4 regions of the Alcanivorax sp. HI0083 genome follow, and region 2 is predicted to be linked to each of the others. Evidence: predicted binding sites of a transcription regulator. Region 2 holds the regulator's gene; each other region holds the start of a gene.

Region 1 (4,565 bases), on a different contig from region 2:
ATGTCGTTGGGGGTCGGCCCTTCCGACAAGGCACACAATCCCTGAAACAGCATCGGCGAAACGGTCACGCCATTACCGTTGAGGCCCATGGAAAACGCCGTGGCGAGGGGCTTCTTGATGCATCCCAGCCCCAGCGACGTGGACAACAGCATCGGCGCCAGCATCGGCGCCGCATCCAGCTGCCCCACCAATAGCCGATCGCGCAGGCTGGCCCAACTCCACTCCGGCTGCAGCTCCACATCCAGCCCTTCGGCGGCGAAGAAGCCTGCCTCCTGGGCCACTGCCAGCGGCAAGCTGTCTGTTAGCGGCATATAGCCGATACGCACCTTCATGAGGTTTGCTCCGTGAATGCCGGACGCCGGATAGTGGACGCCTGACGACGAACCGGCCTGACGCCGTCTACGGCAGGTGCACGGCTCATCGTTTTTTCCGGTGTCTCGATCAGGCTGCGCGCCTTCATCAATGGCATTACTCGTCGCATCTTGTCTCCTGTTTTTTGCGTCAGGCTTCCGGCGTCCAGCGTCTGGCGTTCTTCACCCTTGCGCCTTGAGCATTTCGGCATAATCCAGCACCGACCGGGCCACCTGAATCAACGGCTGCCCGCTGTTCATGGCCTGGCGACGCAGAGTGCTGTAAGCATCCTGTTCATTGAGCCGGCGACGCTGCATCAGCAACCCTTTCGCACGCTCAATGATTTTCCGCTCAGCCAGGGCCTCACGGGTTTCTTCCAGCTCTTCACGCAACGCCTGGTATTCCCGGAAACGGGCCGTCGCCACGCGCATGACACCGCGTACCCGGGTCAGGTCGGTTTCTCCAGCCACATAGGCACTGACGCCCGCGCGCAGCGCCGCCACCACCAGCTCTTCATCGTCCTGGTTGCAGAACATGACCATGGGCCGTGGGATATCCCGCTGAACCAGAGCCATGCTTTCCAGGGTGTCCCGGTCGGGCGCATCCATGTCGACAATCACCACATCCGGATTACTGCTGCGCACCTTCTCCGCCAAACCGGCGGCGCTGGTCAGGCGGCACAGGATCTCGTGGCCCTCATCAATGAGGGCCCGCTCGAGAATCGCAGCACGGGGTGGCTGGTCATCCACCAGCATGATTTTCAGAGCCATCTTATTTTCAGAACTATCATGTCAGGCGCGTCCGGAATCGTTGTCGTTACGGGTTGTTTTGCAACGGTTGTGCCAGTCATCACATCCCTAACCTGATGATTTTCAATGTATTTAGTTTCCCTCTGATCCAGCACCGAAAAAGTGCACCAAGGCGACGCACTTTTCGGCACCAAAATGTGATCAGAATTTAATCTCGCCCCAGGCCCAGTACTTGCTGGTGTCATCCTTGAAGTCATTGGCGTTGTACGCCGCATACTTCAGACCAACCACGTAGTGCTTACCGATGGGGCGGGCCACCAGCAGGTCGGTTTCCGAGCCGTAGTCAGTGCTGCCTTCGTTGGACTGAAAGTCGTGGTAGACCGCCGCCAGTTTGAACCCGGCCAGTTTGCCGCCCACGGTTACGAAGGTGTCTTCCAGGCCATCAGCCGGTGTAGCCAGGAACTGGTCCGCCCACCCGTTGAAGGCATGCTTGGTCGCCAACGGCGTCTGGAAAGCCACCAGGCCGTCATCTGAACCAAGCACTTCCTGTGCCACTTTTACCGTTACTCCGGCCACCTCTGCGCCCAGCTCGGCAAAGTAATAGTCGGTGTCACCGGCTTCCACCTCCTGTTGGGCCCCTTCCAGCGTGAGCAAGAGCTTTACCGCATCCAGATCGAAAGCACCGGCGTAACGCACACCGTAGGTGTCGTTCTGCGAGTCGGTCACGTTATCGGTTTCCAGTAGGTAGGCGTACGCGGTTAGCGAGCCACCCGGCATGCCCGCCCAGCTGGCATTGAAAAGATTGTTGGTCACATTGGCATCAAAACCCGGCGTAATGCCGTTCACCTGGGTCAGATGGGCCGCAGAGACACTGAAATCACTGATGCCGTAATCGATCCGCGCACCATCAAAGGTCTGTTCATCCTGGCGCCAGCCCACGTTCCCCACAAAACGGGCATTGTCGTAAATGATCCGCTGGCGACCGTAAGTCGCCACCAGGCCTTCCAGGGCGTTGCTACCGGTATAGCGAATCGCAGCACGGTTGAGTTCGGTCACTTCCGGGTCAGCGATGACCGGATAACCGGCCTGCTGCGGCGCATAGTTGTCCACCTGGCCCACGATGCGGGTATCTTCAAACTCCCCCATCACATCAAAACCGTGGAGCTTGCCACTCTGGTAACCCAGGCGGGTACGCAGGGTCAGCGCCTGGCCGTCTTCAGTGAAGGCATCACTGTTCACTTCTTCATAACGCAGGCGCATGTTCAGCAGCGGTGTGCCGTCTTTCAGTGCGGTAATGAATGCATCGTCTTCCGCGCTGGCGGTCCCCGTAAAGCCCAGCGTGGAGAGAATGACGCCGGCGGCAATGGCAGAATGTTTCATGGTTTTCTTCCTCACCTTAGTGTGTTTTATCGCTCTCGTTTCGGAAAACGCCTATCTTTGAAGGCGGTGTGCTCACGCCTGCCCCCTTTATCCCAGGCATAAAAAAACGCCCATGGAACAACGCCGCCGTTGACGACATTCCATGAGCGTCTTTGCTCAGATTCTTTCGCGATCACCATTGATCGCTAGCAGGATAGCGTGACGAATCATCCTGCTAATGTGCTTACGTTAGGCAAGCGCCATGCCAATTCCTGAAATGCGAAGGAAACAGCCCGCCGGGGAATAAAACAGGCCAAGGCAACTACCTGCAGGTGCCCTCAGATGGTCCAGTGGCACCGGGATAGCGCGCACTGTCTACGACCAATGGGGAATTATCATTCCCGCGAATAGTGAACATCATTCGAAGACTACAGCCGCAACGCGGCCAGCCTGTTAGGCTTGCGTTCTTTTATTGATTCTGCCCCTTGGCGCCCCACTGGAGTCACTGTGACCCACTCTGATTCAGATTCTCTGCGCATCGCCATCGCTGGCGCATTCAGCCTGGTTATTGCCTTGGGCATTGGCCGCTTTCTGTTTACCCCAGCCTTGCCCGACATGATTGCCGAGACCAGCCTCACTGCCATTAGCGGCGGCTACCTGGCAGCGATCAATTATGGGGGCTACCTGGCCGGCGCAATGCTCGCCATGCTGGTTCCCGCCCACCGGGCACGCACGGCTTTCTGGTTGGCCTTATGGGTGAGTGTTATCAGCAGCGGCCTGATGGGGTTAAGCGAGACCTTCACGCCCTGGGCCATCAACCGGTTCCTCGCCGGTGTGGCCAGCGCCATCATTATGGTCAACGGCTCCGCGCTGGTACTGGGCGCCATGCCCAACCATCTGCGTGCCCGGCTGGGCAATATCCACTATGCCGGCATTGGCCTGGGCATCAGCATCGCCGCCCTCACCGTGGCCTTTATTGAAACCCTGCACGGCAGCTATGCCACCATGTGGCTGGCCTGTGGTGCACTGGCGCTGATCATTCTGCCACTGCTGCGCCGCATACCCGCCCTGCCCCACGCCAAACACACCCAGCACGAACGGGCGCCGGTGAACCGCTCGGCCCTGGGTTTTCTGATCGCCAGCTACACCCTGGCCGGCTTCGGCTATATCACCAGCACCACCTACCTGCCGGTGATCGCCAAAGCGCAACTGCCGGGCCTGGACAGCGCCGCCTTCTACACCTGGCTGGCCGTGGGCCTGGCCGCCGTGCCCGCCAACCTGCTGTGGGGCAAGCTCGCCAGCCATGTCGGCGAACGCAACGCCCTGATGACAGCCCTGGTGGTGCAAGCAATAGGCGTCAGCGCCCCCGCCTGGCTACCCGGCCTCACCGGGCTGGTCGTCAGCGGCCTGCTGGTGGGCGCCACCTTCACCGCCGTGGTCGCACTGAGCATGTACTGCGGCCGCCAACTCGCCCCCCACGCCGCCAGTGCCGCCCTGGGCGCGTTAACCGCCTGTTATGGTGTCGGGCAGATACTGGGGCCGGTGGTGACGGCACGGTTGCTGGAAAGTAGCGGGAGTTTTGCGCCCGGATTGCTGGGGGCAGCGGCGGCATTGATTGGGGCGGCGGTGTTGTTGGTGCCGTTGGGGAAGGTGCGGTTTTAGGGTTTTGATCAAGAAGAAGGTGTCCGCTAAAAGGGGGGAACTACAAAACATAACGCCGCGAGCAGCAGCGCGGCTTTTTGCGTCTGCTGCCTTGCCTGGTTAATTGGCGACACACCAGCCTAACCAAAGACCACGATGTGAGCCTGCGAACCAGACTACATTTATGGCACCCGCAAGGACTCAAGCCTTGAAGACACCCCCAACCTGGAATGTGGCCGCCCACAACAAACGGGAAAGCCGAACCACACCCTCTTATTTTCTAACGGCACCGTAAATTTTGATGGTGGTACCGACTCAGAATCTCGCTCCGCCATAAATAAAGCAGAGCCATTTAACAGCGTATTCAATCGAACGGTTCGACATATCTTTCTTCGACATAATTCTTTTATGAATTTCGGGGAAAACACAGAAATTCGCAAGACAGTCAGGCTCTTACAGTGAAAA
Region 2 (4,805 bases):
CTTTGCTTGCCGCTTTGCCCATGGGCGCTCATGCCGCCCCCATGGAAGGCCCCATTCAGGTCACGGCGGACAGCGGCCGTTTTGAGCAGGATGCCGGCAGCGGTCTTTACCGTGGCAACGTGGAACTGATTCAGGGCAAACGCAAACTGTTTGCCGACGAAATGCGCCTGTTCACCAAAAATGGCGACCTGGTCCGGGTCGAAGCCAGCGGCACCCCGGTGCGCATGGAAGAAGGCGAAGGACTCAACGCCCATGCTGAAAATCTGGTGTACGACATCAAGGCCCGCACCCTGGTTCTCACCGGCGACGCCTACATTGAACACCAAGGCAACACCTTCGAAGGCGCCAAGGTGGAATACAGCCTCGATTCCAAGCGCGTGGATGCCAGCAGTGAAGGCGACCAGCGGGTTCGCCTGGTGATCCCCGCCGAGAATCAAACCCGCGAAACCAGCGGTGACGCCGACACCACCGGTGGCGATTCCAGCAACGAAAAAGACACCCCCAGTGAGGACAGCAACACCGCCTCACCTGATGCGGAGCCCAGCACACCATGAGCCACTTACGCGCCCACCACCTGGCAAAAAGCTACAAGGGCCGCCGGGTCATCGAGGACGTTTCCCTGGACGTGGAAGCCGGTCAGATCGTTGGCCTGCTGGGCCCCAACGGCGCCGGCAAGACCACCTGCTTCTACATGATCGTTGGCCTGGTGGAAGCGGATGCCGGCCGCATCGAAATCAATGACGGCGACATCACCCACCTGCCCATGCACGGTCGCGCCCAGCGCGGCATTGGCTACCTGCCCCAGGAAGCCAGCATCTTCCGTCGCCTGACGGTGGAAGAGAACATCATGGCGATTCTGGAAACCCGCAAGGAACTGAGCAAGGCAGAGCGCCACGAACGCATGGAAAGCCTGCTCAAGGAATTCCACATCGGGCACATTCGCGATTCGCTGGGCATGAGCCTGTCCGGCGGTGAGCGCCGCCGGGCGGAGATTGCCCGCGGCCTGGCCACCGACCCGGATTTCATCCTGCTGGACGAACCCTTTGCCGGGGTTGACCCGATCTCGGTGAACGATATCAAGGGCATTATCCGCCACCTGAAAGACCGCGGCATCGGCGTGTTGATCACCGACCACAACGTCCGTGAAACGCTGGATATCTGCGATACCGCCTATATCGTCAGCGCCGGCCATATCATTGCCTCCGGCGATGCCGACATCATCCTTGCCAACCAGCAGGTGCGGGATGTGTACCTGGGCGCCGACTTCAGATTGTAGTTGACAGTGCACAGCTGTCGCGACCACTCAAAACCGTGGAGGCCGCGCCCAACTATGGACGCGGCCTCTTGCGCTTTCAGATCAAGACAATACTTTTCCGCGTAGCCGTCAACTGTCCACTATCACTTATCAACTGACGTCCCTACCACACAAAATATTCTGGCACAAATATTGCTTGTTAGGTAACTGGCTTGGTATTCTCAGGTTTTGGGGATCCGCAGAATACCGAGCAGTATGAAGCCCACACTACAACTACAAATTGGCCAGCAGCTCACCATGACGCCGCAGCTGCAGCAAGCCATACGCCTCTTGCAGCTGTCCACGCTGGACCTGCGCCAGGAGATCCAGCAAGCCGTGGAAAGCAACCCGCTGCTGGAGCTGGCCGACGATTTCGGGGACGACAGCCTGCCCGAACATGACGAAGAACGTCAGGACGAGGGGCTGGACACCGAGCGTGACGACGCCCTGGAAGAGCTGGTGCAGGACGAGCCTGGCGTGGAAACCGAGTGGGATGATGTCTATTCCGGCCAGACCAGCAGCGCCACCGCCTCCCTCCCCGACGACGCAGACGAATGGCAACAACGCCACGCCGTCTCCGGCAACCTCCAGGACCACCTGCTCTGGCAGTTGAACCTGACTCCCATGAGCGATGTGGACCGCATTATCGCCATGACAATCATTGAATCCCTGGACGACCGCGGTTACATCACCGTACCGCTGGACGATATTGTCGACATGGTGAACGCCCAGCCAGACCTGCTCACCGAAGGCGATGAACTGGAGCGCGACGAAGTACTTGCCGTGCAGCACCGTCTGCAGCAGTTCGACCCCGTCGGCGTGGCCAGCATCGATCTGGCGGACTGCCTGGGCGTGCAACTGCGCCAACTGCCCGCCGATACCGCCCTGCGCGACGAAGCCTGTGCCCTGCTGGCCCACCTGGATCTGCTGGAAAAACACGACTACGCCGCCCTGCGTCGCACCCTGCAGATCAGCGAGGACGTCCTGCTGGAGGCCCTGTCCCTGCTACGCACCCTGGACCCGGCCCCCGGCGAGCAGATCGGCGAACCCCAGGTAGATTACGCCGTTCCCGACGTGATCGTCCGTCAGCACCAGGGCCGCTGGCAGGTCAGCCTCAACGACGACGTCCTTCCCCGGGTCAATCTGCAGCAGCAATACGCCAATATCGCCCGCACCACCAGCGGTGAAGACGGGCAATATCTGCGCAATTGTGTTCAGGAAGCCAAATGGTTCATCAAGAGCCTGCAGAGCCGCCATGACACCTTGCTCAAGGTGGCCACCCGCATCGTCGATGTGCAACAAGGGTTCTTCGATTATGGCGATGAAGCCATGAAGCCCCTGGTTCTGGCGGATATTGCCGACGCCGTTGAGATGCATGAATCGACCATCAGTCGGGTCACCAACCAGAAATACATGATGACACCCCGCGGTGTCTTTGAGCTGAAATATTTCTTTTCCAGTCACGTGGGAACAGACGGCGGCGGTGAGTGTTCCTCCACCGCTATTCGTGCCATTATTAAGAAGCTGGTCGCTGCCGAGAATCCCCGCAAGCCGCTCAGCGATAACAAGCTGGCCAGCTTGCTGAATGAGCAGGGAATCAATGTAGCGCGCCGGACCGTCGCCAAATACAGAGAGGCGATGCGAATACCGTCTTCCAGCGCCCGCAAGCGTTTGGTGTAGGGCGCCAGGACGGATCCCAAACAGGTAAAGGAGCCAGCCATGCAAATTAATATCAGCGGTCATCACCTGGATATTACCGATGCCTTGCGTGCCTATGTGGGTGATAAGTTCTCCCGCCTGGAGCGCCACTTCGATCAAATCACCAGCGTCCAGGTTATTCTCTCTCCGGAACCGAAAACCCATAAAGCCGAATCCACAATCCATATTTCCGGGGCCGATGTCTTCGCCACCGCTGAGGCCGGAGACATGTATGCAGCGATCGACAAACTGACGGACAAGCTGGACCGCCAGATTCTCAAACACAAGGAAAAGGCCGTCAGCCACAAGCACGGTCACTAACCCAAAGCGACAATTATGCGAGTTCGCGAACTACTGACTCTGGCCCGCACCCATCACGGCGTGCAGGCCAGCAGCAAGAAACAACTGCTCGATCAGGTTGCACAGCTGGCCGCGGCCAGCTGTGACAGCCTCAATGAACAGGAGGTCTTCGATGCTTTGGTCGCCCGGGAAAAACTGGGCTCCACAGGCATTGGCGAAGGCATTGCCATTCCCCACTGCCGGCTCGGACATTGCCAGCAAGCAGTCGGCCTGTTGTTGAAACTGGAAAGCCCCATCGATTTCGACGCCGTTGACGGGCACCCCGTGGACCTGGTGTTTGTGTTGCTGGTCCCCCAGGACAACCCGGAACAGCACCTCAAGACACTTAGCCACCTGGCATCCCTGTTCAACGACGACAGCTACCGCGCCGAACTGCGCCACAGCACAGACAACCAGCACCTCTACCAGACTGCCGTAGAATCCGAAGCGGAGTTGCGACTGGCATCATGAAGGAACGCAACAGGCTTTCACGCATCATGCAACACGCCCCAAACGCCACCTTGTCTATCCATCTTGCGTGCCAGCGCGCTGCGTGTGGCGTGCCAGCGGTGCAACCATGAAACTCACGATTATTAGTGGCCGTTCCGGGTCCGGGAAAACCACCGCACTGCAAGCGCTGGAGGACCAGGGATTTTATTGTGTCGACAACCTGCCCGCCGGCATGCTGCCGACACTGGCGAAACAGCTCAGCGAGGGCGAGCCTCCGATTGAACGGGTCGCTGTGGGCATTGATGCCCGCAACCTCCCCGCCCAGTTACTGGCTTTCGACAACATCCTTGAAGCCCTGAACGAACAGCAGGTACACAGTGAAATCGTCTACCTGGACGCGGATGACCACACCCTGCAGACCCGCTTCAGCGCAACCCGTCGTCGCCACCCGCTGGGCACTGGCGAGCGCTCACTGGCCGACGCCATCGGCCATGAACGGGAACTGCTGGCCAACATCCGCCAGCGCGCCGACCTGGTTATCGACAGTAGCAACCACGACGTCCACACCCTGCGCAACCTGATGCGCGAGCGGGTGGCCCACCGTGAAGCCGCCCTGTCTCTGCAGCTGGAATCCTTTGGCTTCAAGAATGGCCTGCCCACCGACGCGGACCTGGTGTTCGATGTACGGGTATTGCCCAACCCACACTGGCATGCAGACCTGCGCCCCTTTACCGGCAAGGATGACTGCATCATCGATTTCCTCAGCCAGCATCAGGCCAGTCACGACATGCTCAAGGACATCGGCGATTTCGTGGTGCGCTGGTTACCGGCGTTTGCCCACAGTGATCGCAGCTACGTGACCGTCGCCATCGGCTGCACCGGCGGGCGCCATCGCTCAGTCTTTATCACCGAGCAGCTGGCATGGACCCTGCGCGACAAAGGCATTGCGCTTCAGGTTCGCCACCGGGAACTCCCCCGAGAGCAATAAGGCAACCATGGCCTGACACCCGGCATTTTCCCTTTC
Region 3 (3,558 bases), on a different contig from region 2:
CACTTCTTCCAGCGCCTGTTCAAGCAACGTCTGCTCATCCAGGCCTGCGCTGTTGCCGCTACTGAGCGCTTTGTCCAATGGGCTCGCAGCAGACTCACCGCCGCCGCCATCAGAACCGCCGCCACCCCCGCAACCGCTTAAAAGCGCCAACAGCAACAGAACCCCGACCACGTTACGCATCCCGACCACCTACGAAGTTTTTATTAGTTGGGCGGCATCTTACGGAACTGGCTCGTCCCGGTCGGGAACCTGCGCACAAAAAAAGCCCCGGCCAACTGGCCGGGGCTTTTCGTGTTGCGTGACGCGTGTTGCTTGTTGCGTCTCTTATTACCCCTTCACAAACTCAGGGTAGGCTTCCATACCGCAGTCTGCGATATCCATGCCTTCGTACTCTTCTTCTTCGCTGACACGGATGCCCATGACCGCTTTCAGGATGCCCCACACTACCAGGCTGGCTACGAATACCCAGATGAAGATAGTCAGCGCACCAATCAGCTGGCCAGAGAAGCTGGCGCCACCGTCATCGGTCAGCGGGTTGGTGATCGGCACCAGCATCAGGCCCAGGAAGCCAACCACACCGTGTACGGAGATCGCACCTACCGGATCATCGATCTTCAGCTTGTCCAGAGTCAGGATGCTGAATACCACCAGCACACCACCCAGAGCACCGAACAGGGTCGCCTGCAGGGCAGTCGGCGTAGAAGGCTCAGCGGTGATCGCTACCAGGCCAGCCAGGGCGCCGTTAAGCAGCATGGTCAGGTCGGCTTTGCCAAACAGGATGCGGCCAACGATCAGCGCAGCAATGGCACCACCGGCAGCAGCAGCGTTAGTGTTCATGAACACAACCGCAACCGCGTTGGAGTCACCGACACTGGAGGTTGCCAGCACAGAGCCACCGTTAAAGCCGAACCAGCCCAACCACAGGATGAAGGTACCCAGTGCGGCCAGCGGCAGGTTGGAACCCGGAATAGCGTGTACTTCACCGTTCGGGCCGTACTTGCCTTTACGTGCACCCAGCAGCAGAACACCGGCCAGGGCAGCAGCAGCACCCGCCATGTGAACGATGCCGGAACCCGCAAAGTCAGAGAAGCCCAGATCGCCCAGGTTATACAGGCCGAACACATCAGCGCCGCCCCAGGTCCAGGACCCTTCCAGCGGGTAGATAACGCCGGTCATAACCACTGCAAAGACCAGGAATGCCCACAACTTCATCCGCTCAGCCACTGCACCGGATACGATGGACATGGCGGTTGCCACAAACACAACCTGGAAGAAGAAGTCCGCAGAAGGCGCATAGGTTGCCGCTTCTTCTGCACCGGCAACCCCGTCACCCACAATCCCGGACAGGAAGATGGCGCCGTCATACATGATCGCGTAACCGCAAACCATGTACATGGTGCTGGCAATGGCAAACAAGGCCACGTTCTTGGTGAGAATTTCGGTGGTGTTCTTGGCACGCACCAGGCCAGCTTCCAGCATGGCAAAGCCTGCCGCCATCCACATGACCAACGCGCCACAGATCAGGAAATAAAACGTATCCAGCGCGTATTTCAATTCAAAAATTTGGTTTTCCACAATGCAACCCTCCGAAAATGGAAGCGTGTTTTCCTAAAGCCCTGGCATGGGTCAATTCAAAACACGGTAAAACTTAAATCGCGTCCTCGCCGGTTTCACCGGTACGGATACGAATCGCTTGCTCAAGGGAGGTAACGAAGATCTTGCCGTCACCAATTTTGCCGGTATTCGCGGCTTTCGCGATGGCTTCAATCACTTGGTCCAGGCTGGACTCGGCGATGGCCACTTCGATTTTTACCTTGGGCAGGAAATCCACCACGTACTCGGCACCCCGGTACAGCTCGGTGTGACCTTTCTGGCGTCCAAAGCCTTTCACTTCGGTAACAGTGATGCCCTGCACGCCAATCTCGGAGAGTGCTTCACGCACGTCATCCAATTTGAACGGCTTAATTACGGCAGTAACCAGTTTCATTTCTTTCTCCTCAGCTTTCACCGCGTCCGGTGACGTCCGTTTCTCTTCGAGCCCCGTTATGGTTCCCGATCCACAGCTTGCGCGAACGCTCTGACCCAATTAGTGCACGACCCATGCCAGTTTTAGAAAATCATGCATTTTCAGGGATTTACATCACGGTCTGGATTCATCATCCAGGCCCGGCGCGCCATTATAGCGCACCACAATGGGGCGGGATCCAAGTTGGTGCAGAATGTCTGCCCGCGCCAGCCGGTGCCTCGCCCCCGCACACCGTGCTACCATCCGCGTATCATTACAAGGACGCCGTTGTCATGCCCGATCAGCCCTTTATCGACCGCCTCATGGCCGACATCAGCCGCCGCCTGCCCACCGACCTGGGCGGCCTGCGCAGCGAAGTAGAGCGAAACGTGCGCAGCGTACTGGCGGAAACCGTCAGCCGCCTGGATCTGATCACCCGGGAAGAGTTCGATATCCAGCAACAAGTACTACTCCGTACCCGTGAAAAGCTGGAAGCACTGGAAAAACAGGTGGCCGAGCTGGAGAAGTCAGCAGACGCTTGATCAGCGTTTGCGCCTACCGAACCCTCACAGCCAAAAAGCGAGTGACGAAAAACAAACCCACCCCAGGTTTTCGCTTCTCGTCACTCGTCACTAACCAAGCCTGATCGTCGTAACGCCCCTCGCCCCTACAGACAATCCGATTTCCTACGTCTGCCGCCACCAACCTCGCACAGGCAGGCAAGCCCTTCCCTCGTACACTGCCTCACAAACCATTGAATTTGTGAGGAATCGTGACGCATGCGCTGCTATACAGTCGGGCACCGGTAGGCATTGAAGCCCGCACCGTGCGGGTAGAAACCCATCTGGCACCGGGCCTGCCGGCATTCACCATCGTCGGCTTGGGAGATACCGCCGTGCGCGAGAGCCGCGATCGGGTCCGCTCCGCACTGGTCAACAGCGGCTTCGACTTTCCCCAGCGGCGCATCACCGTAAGCCTGGCCCCGGCGGATCTTCCAAAAGACGGCGGGCGTTTTGATCTGGCCATTGCGCTGGGCATCCTGATCGCCAGCGGGCAACTGGGTAACATCACCACCGACCACTACGAGTTTATTGGCGAGCTGTCGCTGAACGGCCGACTCAATCCCGTTTCCGGCATGCTGCCCTCTTCTCTTGCCTGTCTGGCGGAAGATCGCACCCTCATCGTCGCCGCCGATAACGCCGAAGAAGCCGGCCTGCCCGGCACCCCAACCCTGGCCGCCAACCAGCTGGCTCGGGTTGCCGCCCATCTCACCGGCCAGCAACCCCTGGAACGCCACCAGTGCCAACCACCCTCCAAGCAGCCTTTTCAGGGCGGCTGCCTGTCGGAAATCCGGGGCCAGCAAACCGCCAAGCGGGTGCTGGAGATTGCCGCGGCAGGAGGCCATTCCCTGCTTTTATGTGGGCCTCCAGGTGCAGGGAAGAGCATGCTCGCCTCGCGGTTGCCCGGATTGATGCCGCCCATGCGCACGGCTCAAGCTCTGGAAGTGGCAGCCATTCATTCACTCAAACAGCCCCGCAACAGCCGGCTTTTTT
Region 4 (4,805 bases), on a different contig from region 2:
ATGATGAGGTTTCTACCACGGGGTTCTTTGTCACCGACCCGGGGGCAGAGATGGAAGATGATCATGCCACCATTGTGCGTCTCAGCGCCGATCTGGTCTTTTAAGGGAGAATGATAATGAAGAAATGGATAATTTCATTGCTCCTGACGCTGTCGGCCACGCTGCACGCCGAGCCGGTTGTAGTGGTTTCCGCCAGCAGCGAATTGACCGTGCTGACCCAGGACGAAGTTCGCCAGTTGTTTAATGGTTTGACTCGCCGCGCGTCCGGGGTCGCCTTGAAACCTCTGGATCTGCCAGCCAAAAGCACTGAGCGCACCAGCTTTTATCAGCAAGTGTTGGGCAAAAGCGCAGAGCAGATGAAAAGTTATTGGGCCAGGATGATTTTCACCGGCCGTGGCATGCCGCCCCGGGAAGTGTCCAGCAATCGCGAGATGGTAATGCTGATTGGCAGTAATCGAAATTTCATCGGGTACGTGGACGAAACAGAGGTCACGCCACAATTAAAAGTGGTATATCGACCCTGACTGTGTTGTTTAACCCGCCTCTCCGGCGGGTTTTTTTTGGCCGTTGATTAGAGTGGGTGCTCTGCGGTGCCGGTGCGTACCTGTCCTTACGTTAGTGTAGCGTCTGGTGGGGATGGGGCTGTTGTTCCGCTACGTTTCGTTCCCGCAGAAAAATGATGTCGGATTACGCCCTTCGGGCTAATGCGACCTACAAGCGTTTATTCGTACGCCTCTGTTACACATAGGATGGCGCGCATACACTGCCTGCATGCGTTTACTCATTCTGATTGTCCTCACTATTTTTCCGCTGTTGGTGCCCGCCGATTGTGCCCAGCTTGCGCCTGCCCGTGGTGTGCCTGCAGCGTCTGACCAGACATGGGCACTGGCCACCCTGAATCTGTGGCGCCTGCGCGATGACCACAAGAACAGCGAGCTGGATGTCCCTGTGTCGTCTGCGTTGCTGAAGGCACGGGTGAATGCCGTCGCGGAATTTATTGTGGAAGACCTGAAGGCGCCGCATGTTCTGGCACTCCAGGAAGTGGAAAACCAGGCAGTGCTGGATCGGCTGGCGGAGCGGTTGGCGCAGCGTGGTTACCGGTATCGTTCAGCGCTGCGTGAGGGTAATGATCCTTCGGGTTTGGACGTGGCAATAATGTATCGCTCACCGGTTAACATTGGGTCGGTGAGCGCTCTTTTTTCAGACCAGCAATTCCATGGTCATGCGTTGTACTCACGCCCCCCGTTGGTGGTTACTCTTGAAGCGCCGCTTGCTGCGAAGGTCGTGGTGGTGCATTGGCGCAGCGCGCGGAATTTGAAGAAAACCTGGGTTCATGAAAAAAGGCAGACTCAGGCGGCCTTGTTGGCCAACTGGGTAACGATGCAGACCTCGCCATTGATCGTGGCGGGGGATTTCAACACGACCCGGGACGCAGGTCGTTTCTCTGACAGCTATGAACGGTTTGAACAATCGGGCTTGCTGAATCTTTGGTCGTTCTTGCCTGAAAAGGAGCGCTACAGTTTCCGCCACCGTTGTCGGCCGCAAGCGCTGGACCATATCTGGGTGTCACCTGGATTGAAAACCACTGTCAGCAAGGTTGCGGTGAGTCGTGGCAATGCGGGTCGTTACGATAGTCTCTATGGCAGCCAGGGGGTGGCCCCAATTTCAGACCATGATGCACTGGTGGTGTATTTTTCAATTAAGAGATAAAGAAAAGTGAGGGGTGTTGCGTGAAGCGTGAGGCATGTAGCGTCAATGAAAAAAGCGCCGCAGGGTTGCTTGCGTGCTTGCGAGGACCAGGGAGAGCCCTGCGGCGTAAACAGTGGGCGACCGCAGTCGCCCGAAGGAGCGTGTTTGATCTTGTGCCTTACAGGGCGAACTCGTAGGAAACGCTCATTACGACGTCGTCATCCCAGGTCTCTTCGCCGGCAACATCTTCCTGATCTACGATTTTGGACGCAGTAAAGGTGAACTGGTCGGTGACGGCGTAGCTCAGATCCACGTGGGTGTAATCTGCCAGGGTGCCATCGACTTCCGGATCGCCATCGAAGTCGTAGTAACCTGCACTAATACCGTATTTGTCGTAGCCGTAGCCCAGTGCGAAGTAGTTGTCCTTGTTGTCTACGGCGTTGTCGCCGTGGCCTACTTCGCCAACCCCGATGAAGGCATCGGCGCTGAAGCCGGCAAAGCCTGCACCCACATGCACTTCTTCGAAGTCAGCACTGGAAGCCGGATCAGTGGCACCGGTGCCGCCGGAGGTGTAGTTGTAATCGATGTAGCTGATGTCATAGCTGAAGCCGCCGGCTTCGCCACCAAAACCCGCGTACAGGTCATACTCGGTGTCGTCGGTTTCAGAGGATGCCCAAGCGCCTGCGTACAGGCCGGAAGCGTGGGCGTAATCCACACTGCCGTATACCGCTGCGCCGTCAGTCAACTGCTGACCACGCCACAGGTACTGGCTGGATGCACCCAGGGTGCCGCTGACTTCCGCCGCAGCAATGGCAGGGGCCAGGCTGGCAGCAATCACTGATGCCGCCAGAACGGTTTTCTTCAGACCAAATACGTTTTTCATGTGCAACCCTCTTAACAAGTCTAATTCGTTCAGTGTGCGCAGGTGACGCACCGCCAATTCGGCTCATCAGGGTTACTGCAGAGACTGTGCCAATTATTGTTATTCTTTTTATAACAATAATTTAGCTTGTTTTAGGTGGGGTGTTTGGAGGTTCGTGCAGGGGGAGAAAGGAAAGCGGTGCACGATAATGGTGCTCGGCACCGCTTTGGTGCGGCAGTTATGGGCATTCCCAATCGGTCAGAACCGCATCGGCTGAGCCGCCAGCCGTGTCTTGCAGCGACAGCCCGCACTGATCATTTTCGTAAACAAAATGGGCGTTGTATTTGCTGTTGGCAGTAGGCGTGAACAGCAGGGCAACCTGACAGCGATCGCGGCTATGGTTATTGCCCGGGCGATTGAAGGCTACGCCGATTCGGGTGGGCTCCCCTGCGGTGACGGTGGTAGTGACTTGCGGGCTTTTCTTGAGGGCTTCGCGCAGATCGCCCAGCGCCTCGCTGCCACTGCTTGTCAGGGCATATTCTGTGGATTTGAAGCCTTTTCCGGGGACACACACCATTGGCTGGGCAGAAATACTGTTGCCAGTGAAGGTGACGGTGGCGGTATCGTCACCGCTGGGGGGTTGATAGTTCAGGTGTTGGCAGCCGGCCAGCAAGAATGCACAGGCAGTCACGAGGTATTTCATAGAAAATTCCTGTTGGGTTGTGCTCAGTATAAGGCAATGCAGAGCAAGCAGAGCGTGATTCGGCGGTGCCTTGAGTCAAAGTGATCCAATTTTGGGCACCGGGCATGCCCGGGTCAATGCAAGGCTGGGGCCAACTAGCGCGACGCACGCAAAGCATCAGGTGTCATCTCGGTAGTGTTAAGAGGCCCTAAACCAGTGCTCAATGGCTTGGCGGGTGAGGCGTTGCTTTTCCTTCGGGGTGGGCAACCAATTGCCGGCATTGCTGGCCATGGCGGTGAGGAACTCGAAGAAGGGCAAATGTTGGCGCAGCACCCGGTGGTGGCGGTGGCTGATCATCGGGTTGAAGTAACCGAAGAAATCCAGCATCTGGCGCGGGTTCTTGCGCACCCAGAGCCAGGATCCCATTTCCAGGGTGAAGGGCAGAAAGGTGTGATCCGGCTGTTGTTCCTGGGCGTCGTCGTACAGGTAATCCCAGAGATCCCCGTGGGTAGTGTAGTTAATCGACTGGGGTTCGATCAGATAGGGATGGTGATTCGGATAGGTCTGCTCAAAGACCTGTTTGAGCCGGTATACCTCGGCGATATGTGGAATGGGCCGGTGGCTGCGAGCGTAGCAGCACCAGACCCGGTCACGGCGGCCAAAGCCGCTGTGGCAATCCAGGCTCATGGAGAACGGTGAGCAAAACAGCTTCTCTCGCACGGTGCGGATCACCGCCTGGGCCTCGGGCTCCATGGGCTCGCCGCTTTTTCCCCGATACCAGGGTAAATGCCTGCTGATGCGATGACCGCCTACCAGAAAAGGGACTTTGCCCATGGCGTCCACCGGAGCGTTGCGCATCAGGTCCACGCCATTGGGGTTACTGCGGGTGCGGCGCCAGATTCCGCCAGGGTTGATCATGGGCATGAACACCAGGCGGACTTTTTCCAGTCGCCGGTGAAGCTGGTCATCCCATTGCAGTCGATGGATCAGGCTGTGCAGCCAGGACATCAGCACCTGGCTGCCGATCCGTTCCACGCCGTGGACTCCGCCGAAGAAACCCACCACCGGTGCGTTGGGGGAGCGGCTTCCCAGCTCGATGACATGAACGGGCAGGGTCAATTCCCCCATGGGTACCTGATGCACGGTGTTGACACGCAAATGCCGTTCCCCGTGACGGATTAATGCATCCAGTTCCAGCAGTTCCGGCAGGTGGCGTTGCAGCAGGTAGAGCTTTTCTTCCATAGGTCACTTTCATCCACAGTGACGCTTACCTTAACGGCACTGGGTAACAGAAATGTGACGACAGAAGCCACAAGACGGAAGCCTGGGCTCTCTTTTTCCTTTCACCAAAGTGTGATCGTGCTGTCAGCAGACTGTCATGGCGGGTTTCTAGCGTGAAGGACAGGATGTTTCATCACCTGGCGGGCGGAATGCTTCGTCCGGATGTCATCACAACGGAAGGGCGACTGTGGCCAAGCCAGACATTCAGCCTCACGATTCTGTTGATACCTTGCGCACCGGTGACCTGCTGCTGTTCTCCGGTCGGGGTTTTACCAGTGATGTAATCCGGGT

Evidence for each region. The regulator sigma-54, encoded in region 2, starts transcription at its own class of promoters, with help from an activator protein. The targets are predictions, from matches to a motif close to TGGCACNNNNNTTGCTNT.
Region 1: the regulator sigma-54 is predicted to act here: its motif matches at 1,179-1,196, upstream of A3754_RS12505 (ANTAR domain-containing response regulator).
Region 3: the regulator sigma-54 is predicted to act here: its motif matches at 2,089-2,106, upstream of glnK (P-II family nitrogen regulator).
Region 4: the regulator sigma-54 is predicted to act here: its motif matches at 2,647-2,664, upstream of A3754_RS08225 (TorF family putative porin).

The regions. Positions count from the first base shown of each region.
Region 1 is NZ_LWFX01001013.1:130-4,694, forward strand. It holds partial or broken gene A3754_RS12500 (ABC transporter substrate-binding protein) at 1-332, opposite strand, end outside; gene A3754_RS26650 (hypothetical protein) at 329-481, opposite strand; gene A3754_RS12505 (ANTAR domain-containing response regulator) at 534-1,121, opposite strand; gene A3754_RS12510 (alginate export family protein) at 1,302-2,480, opposite strand; gene A3754_RS12515 (YbfB/YjiJ family MFS transporter) at 2,967-4,121, shown strand.
Region 2 is NZ_LWFX01001463.1:6,909-11,713, reverse strand. It holds partial or broken gene lptA (lipopolysaccharide transport periplasmic protein LptA) at 1-554, shown strand, start outside; gene lptB (LPS export ABC transporter ATP-binding protein) at 551-1,276, shown strand; gene A3754_RS22215 (RNA polymerase factor sigma-54) at 1,511-2,974, shown strand; gene hpf (ribosome hibernation-promoting factor, HPF/YfiA family) at 3,014-3,313, shown strand; gene ptsN (PTS IIA-like nitrogen regulatory protein PtsN) at 3,329-3,802, shown strand; gene rapZ (RNase adapter RapZ) at 3,909-4,769, shown strand.
Region 3 is NZ_LWFX01001383.1:80-3,637, reverse strand. It holds partial or broken gene A3754_RS20910 (hypothetical protein) at 1-180, opposite strand, end outside; gene A3754_RS20905 (ammonium transporter) at 328-1,575, opposite strand; gene glnK (P-II family nitrogen regulator) at 1,649-1,987, opposite strand; gene A3754_RS20895 (accessory factor UbiK family protein) at 2,299-2,547, shown strand; partial or broken gene A3754_RS20890 (YifB family Mg chelatase-like AAA ATPase) at 2,778-3,558, shown strand, end outside.
Region 4 is NZ_LWFX01000856.1:5,975-10,779, forward strand. It holds gene A3754_RS08210 (hypothetical protein) at 1-104, shown strand, start outside; gene A3754_RS08215 (hypothetical protein) at 117-524, shown strand; gene A3754_RS08220 (endonuclease/exonuclease/phosphatase family protein) at 772-1,710, shown strand; gene A3754_RS08225 (TorF family putative porin) at 1,868-2,572, opposite strand; gene A3754_RS08230 (hypothetical protein) at 2,790-3,254, opposite strand; gene A3754_RS08235 (M14 family zinc carboxypeptidase) at 3,432-4,475, opposite strand; gene A3754_RS08240 (YiiX/YebB-like N1pC/P60 family cysteine hydrolase) at 4,702-4,805, shown strand, end outside.